Linked DNA regions of Marinobacterium aestuarii. The protein of the gene in region 2 interacts with the protein of the main gene of each other region in a pairwise test. Links are inferred from orthologs where the notes say so. Each region holds a gene or a part of one and is shown on either strand. Other genes may lie near its edges.

Region 1 (3,281 bases), 1.1 Mb from region 2 along the record:
TCCAGCGCCTGGCCAATCATGCTCTTGCGCGAGGTGCCAACCAGCAGCGGCAACTCAAGCTGTTGCAGGCGCTGCATTTGGTTCAGCAGGCGCAGGTTGTGCTCCAGTGTCTTGCCAAAGCCAAAGCCCGGATCCAGCAACAGACGATCACGACTGATTCCCGCCAGTTCGCAGGCCAGCACGCGCTGGCGCAGAAAGTCGCCAACCTCGGCAATGATATCCTCATAGTGTGGCGCCAGCTGCATGTCCGCCGGCGTATTGCCCTGCATGTGCATCAGACAAACCGGCAGCCCGGTTGCTGCTGCAGCCGCCAGAGCACCATCACGGCCGAGCGCACGGACATCATTGAGCATGCCCGCGCCCAGCTTTGCAGCTTCGATGAATACCTGTGCCGTGCTGGAATCAATCGAGACAATAACATCCAGCTCGCGCTGAATCAGCTCCAGTGCCGGCAGCACTCGGTCGAGCTCCTGCTGCATACTGACAGGCACAGCGCCTGGGCGGGTTGACTCACCGCCAAGATCGAGGATAGTCGCGCCCTCTTGCACCATCCGGGCTGCGCGCCCGAGTATTTTCTCGCAGGCGGGCTGCCCGGCCTGATACAGGGTGTTACCGTCCGAGAAAGAATCGGGGGTTACATTCAGGATACCCATGACCTGCACCCGGGACAGATCCAGCTCCCGTGCGCCACATTTCAGTTTGGTGTTACTCAATACCATTGCCTCCAAAACAAAAAGGCCAGCCCTGCCGGGCCAGCCTTTTTCGATACTAATCAGTGCCGGTTAGATCAGTGCAACTTGGGATCCGTTGACTCCGGCATATCCGGATCTTCCGCCGGAGGGGTCTCTTCCTTCCCGGCATCGACGTTCGACTGCTCATCCTTGTCGCCTGACTGCGCCTCGGCCGCAGGTGCAGACTTCTCATCGGCATCGGCAGCTTCAGTCGCCTGAGCGCTGCTGTCGGTGTCGACCCAGTCATCCGGCGGTGTCACTGGCTGGCGAGCCATCAGTTCATCCAGCTGGCCTGAATCGATGGTTTCGTACTTGATCAGTGCATGCGCCATGGCTTCGAGAATATCGCGATTCTGTTCCAGCAGCTGGTGCGCCTCAACATAACAGTCATCAATGATGCTGCGCACCACCGAGTCGATTTTACGCTGGGTTTCTTCAGACGTCTGCTTGGCAGGTGCGCCATAACCACGGGTGAACGGGTCGCCGTCTTCATCGTCATACAACAGCGGCCCCAGCTCTTCGCTCAGGCCCCATTTGGTGACCATGCTGCGCGCCAGACTGGTGGCACGCTGAATGTCATTGGAAGCACCGGTGGTAACGCCATCCTTGCCCAGGGTCATCTCTTCCGCAATACGGCCGCCATAGAGCGAACAGATATTGGAAATGAGCGTGCGACGGCTATGGCTGTAACGATCTTCCTCCGGCAGGAACATGGTCACACCCAGTGCCCGGCCGCGGGGAATAATGGACACCTTGTACACCGGATCGTGCTCGGGCATCAGGCGCCCGACAATAGCGTGGCCGGCTTCATGGTAGGCGGTATTCAGGCGTTCCTTGTAGGACATGACCATGGACTTGCGCTCGGCGCCCATCATGATCTTGTCCTTGGCTTTTTCGAACTGCAGCATGCCAACGGTGCGACGGCTGTCACGGGCAGCAAAGAGCGCCGCCTCGTTCACCAGGTTGGCCAGATCAGCACCGGAAAAGCCGGGCGTGCCACGGGCAATCAGTGCAGGCTTGACGTCGTCTGCCAGCGGTACCTTGCGCATGTGCACTTTGAGAATCTGCTCGCGACCACGGATATCCGGCAGGCCGACATGTACCTGGCGGTCGAAACGGCCGGGACGCAGCAGTGCAGGGTCAAGCACGTCAGGCCTGTTGGTGGCGGCGATGACGATGACACCCTCAGTACCTTCGAAGCCGTCCATCTCAACCAGCAGCTGGTTCAGTGTCTGCTCGCGCTCGTCATTGCCGCCGCCCATGCCAACACCACGGTGACGGCCAACAGCATCGATTTCATCGATAAAGATAATGCAGGGCGCATTCTTTTTCGCCTGCTCGAACATGTCACGGACACGGGACGCACCCACACCGACAAACATCTCGACGAAGTCCGAACCTGAAATACTGTAGAAAGGCACCTTCGCCTCGCCGGCGATCGCCTTGGCCAGCAGTGTCTTACCGGTACCCGGGTTACCAGACATCAGTACACCGCGCGGAATATGGCCACCGAGCCGCTGGAACCTGCCGGGATCGCGCAGGTAATCGACCAGTTCCTTGACGTCTTCCTTGGCCTCTTCCACACCGGCCACATCGTCAAAGGTGGTCTTGATCTGGTCTTCGCTCATCATGCGGGCTTTCGACTTGCCAAAGGACATAGGCCCCTTGCCACCGCCACCGCCCTGCATCTGGCGCATAAAGAACATGAAAACAGCAATGATCACCAGTATCGGGAATGACGCCACCAGTAGCTGGGTCCAGATGCTCTGCTGCTCAGGCTGCTTGCCTTCAATGATGACCTTGTGCAGCAGCAGGTCGTCAACCAGCTTGGGATCCTGCAGTGCAGGACGAATAGTCTCGAACCGCTCCCCATTCTGCCGCTGCCCCTGGATGGTATAACCATCGATGACAACCTTGGACACGCGGTCAGCCTGGACTTCTGCCACGAAGTCGGAATATGTAAGTCTGCGGGAATCTCCCTCGGCATTGAAGTTATTGAAAACGGTCAGCAGGACCGCAGCAATAACCAGCCAGAGGACCAGATTCTTTGCCATATCGTTCAAAGGACTACCCTCAATTGACGCTCAAGCACGAAAATTCGCGCTTCAAAAGTACACCAGTTTAACTGGCCTGACTACTTCACTCACCACCCTGTGCCATGACAGCCAGGCCGGCGCGGTACTACGGACTGTTTAGCCCTTGAAGCCTGTGCCGAGCAGGTAGACCTCACGGGAGCGCGCGCGCGATGCATCGGGCTTGCGGGTCACTACCTTGGTAAAGCTCTGCCGCACATCCGCGAGATAGGCATCGAACCCCTCTCCCTGAAACACTTTGACCAGAAAAGAGCCGCCTGGTTTAAGCACCTGACGCACCATATCCAGCGCCAGTTCAACCAGATACATTGCTGCAGGCTGGTCTATTCCGGACATACCACTCATATTGGGGGCCATATCGGAAATTACAAGGTCTGCCGGCGCATCCCCCAGCGCTGCCAGAATTTGCGCCAGCACGGCCTCGTCGGTGAAATCGCCCTGTACAAACTCGACACCG
Region 2 (3,168 bases):
ATCCTGGTAATCTGATTCAGTTGATCCAATACAGCAACGCCACACCGGCCAGCATACTCAGCAGGCCAAATACACGCAGCGTTGCATCATTGATCAGTGACAGCTGCTGCACCATAAGGCGCCAGCGCTGCGGGTATAAAAAGGGCAGCACACCTTCCAGAACCAGCATCAAACAGAAGCCGATTAACAGCTCGCGCCATAACCCAGAAGACATAAAGCATCCCGTCCCAGGCAGCCCGCTGCCACAAAAAAACCGGGTCTTGGCCCGGTGTGCGGATTCTAGCACGGAACGAGTGCAAATTTGCACCCGTTCCGCTGCATTACAGCCTTATCAGGGTCGAATCAGGGCCCTGTTGGCTTGGACAGATACTTGAAGAAGTCGCTGTCAGGCTTGAGCAGGAGCACGTCACCACTCTCTCCACCGAATGATGCCCTGTAGGCCGTCAGACTGCGTGAGAAGGAGTAGAACTCCGGATCCCGATTAAAGGCATCGGCATAGACACGGGCAGCGGACGCATCACCCTCGCCTCGCGTCTCCTCGGCTTCGCGGTAAGCGTTTGCCTTGACGATAGTCACCTGACGGTCCGCATCAGCCCGAATACCCTCAGCCAGCTCCTTACCACGGGAGCGCAACTCACGCGCTTCACGCTCACGTTCGGTACGCATGCGCTGGTATACCGACTCCGAGACTTCGGCCGGCAGTTCGACACGCTTGACGCGCACATCGAGAACATTAATACCCAGCTCATTCTGCGCAATCTGACTGAGCTGCTGAATCACCTGATCCATCAGCTCTTCACGCTCACCGGACACTACCTGGTTCAGGGTACGGGCACCAAACTGGTTACGCAGTTCGTTTTCCACACGGGACAGCAAGACATCACCGGCACGGAACTCGTCACCCGAGGTCGCCGTGTAGTACTTGCCCACATCCTGAATACGCCATTTGACGAAGGCATCCACGATCAGACGCTTTTTCTCCAGCGTCAGGAAGGACTGCGGGCGGGCGTCCAGCGTCAGCAGGCGACCATCAAACTTGCGCACCACGTTGACGAAAGGCACCTTGAAATGCAGACCCGGGGTGACATCATCGTTGACGATTTCACCGAAGCGCAGCAGGACCGCACGTTCGGTTTCGCTGATGATATACACCGACTTGGATCCCACCATGAACACTAGCAACAGCAGGACCAGTACAAGCATTGATCTAGGCTTCATTACCGGCCCTCCCTACGCGTAACGGTACTCTGGCGTACACGCATTTCATCAGCCACCTTGTCTGTCAGCTCTCGAAGACTCTGATCATCCAGGCGTGCACCGCGGCTTGAGTCGCGACGCTCGTTGCTGTTCTGCATCAACTTGTCCAGCGGCAGATACATCATGTTATTACCACCCTCAACGTCGATCAGGACTTTCGGGTTGTTTTCCAGCACGGACTGCATCATGTCCAGATACAGACGCTCGCGCGTAACGTCCGGCGCCTTGCGATACTCGCCCAGCAGGGCGATGAATCGCTTGGCTTCACCATCCGCCCGGGCCAGCACTTCTTCACGGTAGGCATTGGCTTCTTCAAGCATGCGCTGCGCTTCACCGCGCGCTTCCGGCACTATGCCATTGGCGTAGGATTCAGCCTCATTTTTGACCCGCTGCTCGTCTTCCCGTGCCTTGATCACGTCATCGAAGGCATCCTGCACCTGACTCGGCGCCTGGGCATTCTTGACGTTGATCTTGGAGATGCTCAACCCCGTACCATAACTCTGCATGTAACCCTGCAGGCGGTCCAGTACCGCAAAGCCAAGGGCTTCACGACCTTCGGTCAGCAAGGAGTGCATTTCCGAGCTACCGACGACCTGGCGCAGCGCAGATTCGGACGCATTTGCCAGGCTGCCTTCAGGATCGCGCACGTTCAGCCGGTACGCCTTGGGATCAATGATCAGGTACTGCACGGTCACATCGATATCGACGATGTTTTCGTCTTCAGTCAGCATCAGGGCGCGATGATCGAGCGCACGCACCCGGGTCACATTGACCTTGGTGACTTCGTCAATCATCGGCGGGTTCCACTGCAGACCAGGGTTAACCGTGTCGTAGTACTTGCCCAGACGCAGCACTACGCCGCGCTCCTGCTGATCGACGGTATAGAAACCCATACCCGCCCAACCCAGCACAACCACAACCAGCAGCACCCACAGGAAGCCGGAGCCGGATGACGAAGAACCGCCACCGCCGCCACCGCCTGTGTTTACCTTGCCGAAGATGCTGTTCAGCTTGTCCTGCAGCTTGCGCAGCGCCTCGTCGAGATCAGGAGGCCCCTGATCCCCACCACCCTTAGGACCACCAGGTCCGCCGCGCTTGTCGCCATTCCAGGGATCATGGTTTTTACCGTCCCCATTCCCGCCGGGCTCATTCCAAGCCATAGTGCTCTCCGTTAGAAAACGCTTGATTCAACTCAAAAAATTGTAGATAGCCACAAGGGCTCACGCAAGCCTGAGTCAAGTTTCTCAAGACACAGCCTGCATCAGATACGATTCGGATGGAATCCCGAGTCGACTGAGCAGCCGCAACAAGTCTTTCTTCTGCAATCGGACTTCAACCTGCATCTGCCCGGAGGCATCAACACTTTCACGCAATACCGCATTGAGCGCATAAAGCTGCGCCCGTAGCTGACCGGCACTGGCGGGCAGGCTCAGCGTCTGATGGAAAATATCATCCGACAGCCGCTCACTCACCGCCTGATAGAGCAGTTCGCTGCCCTCACCCGTGACAGCAGACACCCAGACGCGCCAGGGCCGCCCTTCGTCGTCACGGTCGATGCGCGCTTCCTGCCCGTCCAGCATGTCGATCTTGTTGTAGACCTCCAGCACGGGCACTTCGCTGGCACCGATCTCCTGCAGCACATGCTTGACCTGTTCAATGTGCCCGCCACGCTCATCGTCGTAGCAGTCAATCACATGCAGCAACAGATCCGCCTCAGAGGTTTCCTGCAAGGTGGCACGAAACGCCTCGACCAGCTTGTGTGGCAGATGCCGGATAAATCCCACCGTATCCGCCAGGATTGCAGGCCCCACATCCGCCAGCTGAATTTTGCGCAGCGTCGGATCCAGAGTCGCAAACAGCTGATCGGCCACATAAACGCTGGACTCGGTCAGGCGGTTAAACAGCGTCGAC

Evidence for each region.
Region 1: the proteins of hflK (region 2) and ftsH interact in binary tests that used the Escherichia coli proteins (3 or more experiments, as listed by UniProt). The link is inferred for Marinobacterium aestuarii from one-to-one orthologs.

Annotation. Positions count from the first base shown.
Region 1 is NZ_CP015839.1:5,069,827-5,073,107, forward strand. Bases 287-3,248 are described here. They hold ftsH (ATP-dependent zinc metalloprotease FtsH), read right to left. Parts: upstream 2,786-3,248; coding sequence 788-2,785; downstream 287-787. Other genes in these bases: folP (dihydropteroate synthase), read right to left, coding at 287-719; rlmE (23S rRNA (uridine(2552)-2'-O)-methyltransferase RlmE), read right to left, coding at 2,924-3,248. In the rest of the region: more of folP, read right to left, coding at 1-286; more of rlmE, read right to left, coding at 3,249-3,281. UniProt on the Escherichia coli protein: Acts as a processive, ATP-dependent zinc metallopeptidase for both cytoplasmic and membrane proteins. Plays a role in the quality control of integral membrane proteins.
Region 2 is NZ_CP015839.1:4,013,979-4,017,146, forward strand. What follows is about bases 318-3,166. They hold hflK (FtsH protease activity modulator HflK), read right to left. Parts: upstream 2,418-3,166; coding sequence 1,218-2,417; downstream 318-1,217. Other genes in these bases: hflC (protease modulator HflC), read right to left, coding at 343-1,218; hflX (ribosome rescue GTPase HflX), read right to left, coding at 2,502-3,166. Outside these bases: A8C75_RS17475 (DUF2065 domain-containing protein), read right to left, coding at 17-214; more of hflX, read right to left, coding at 3,167-3,168.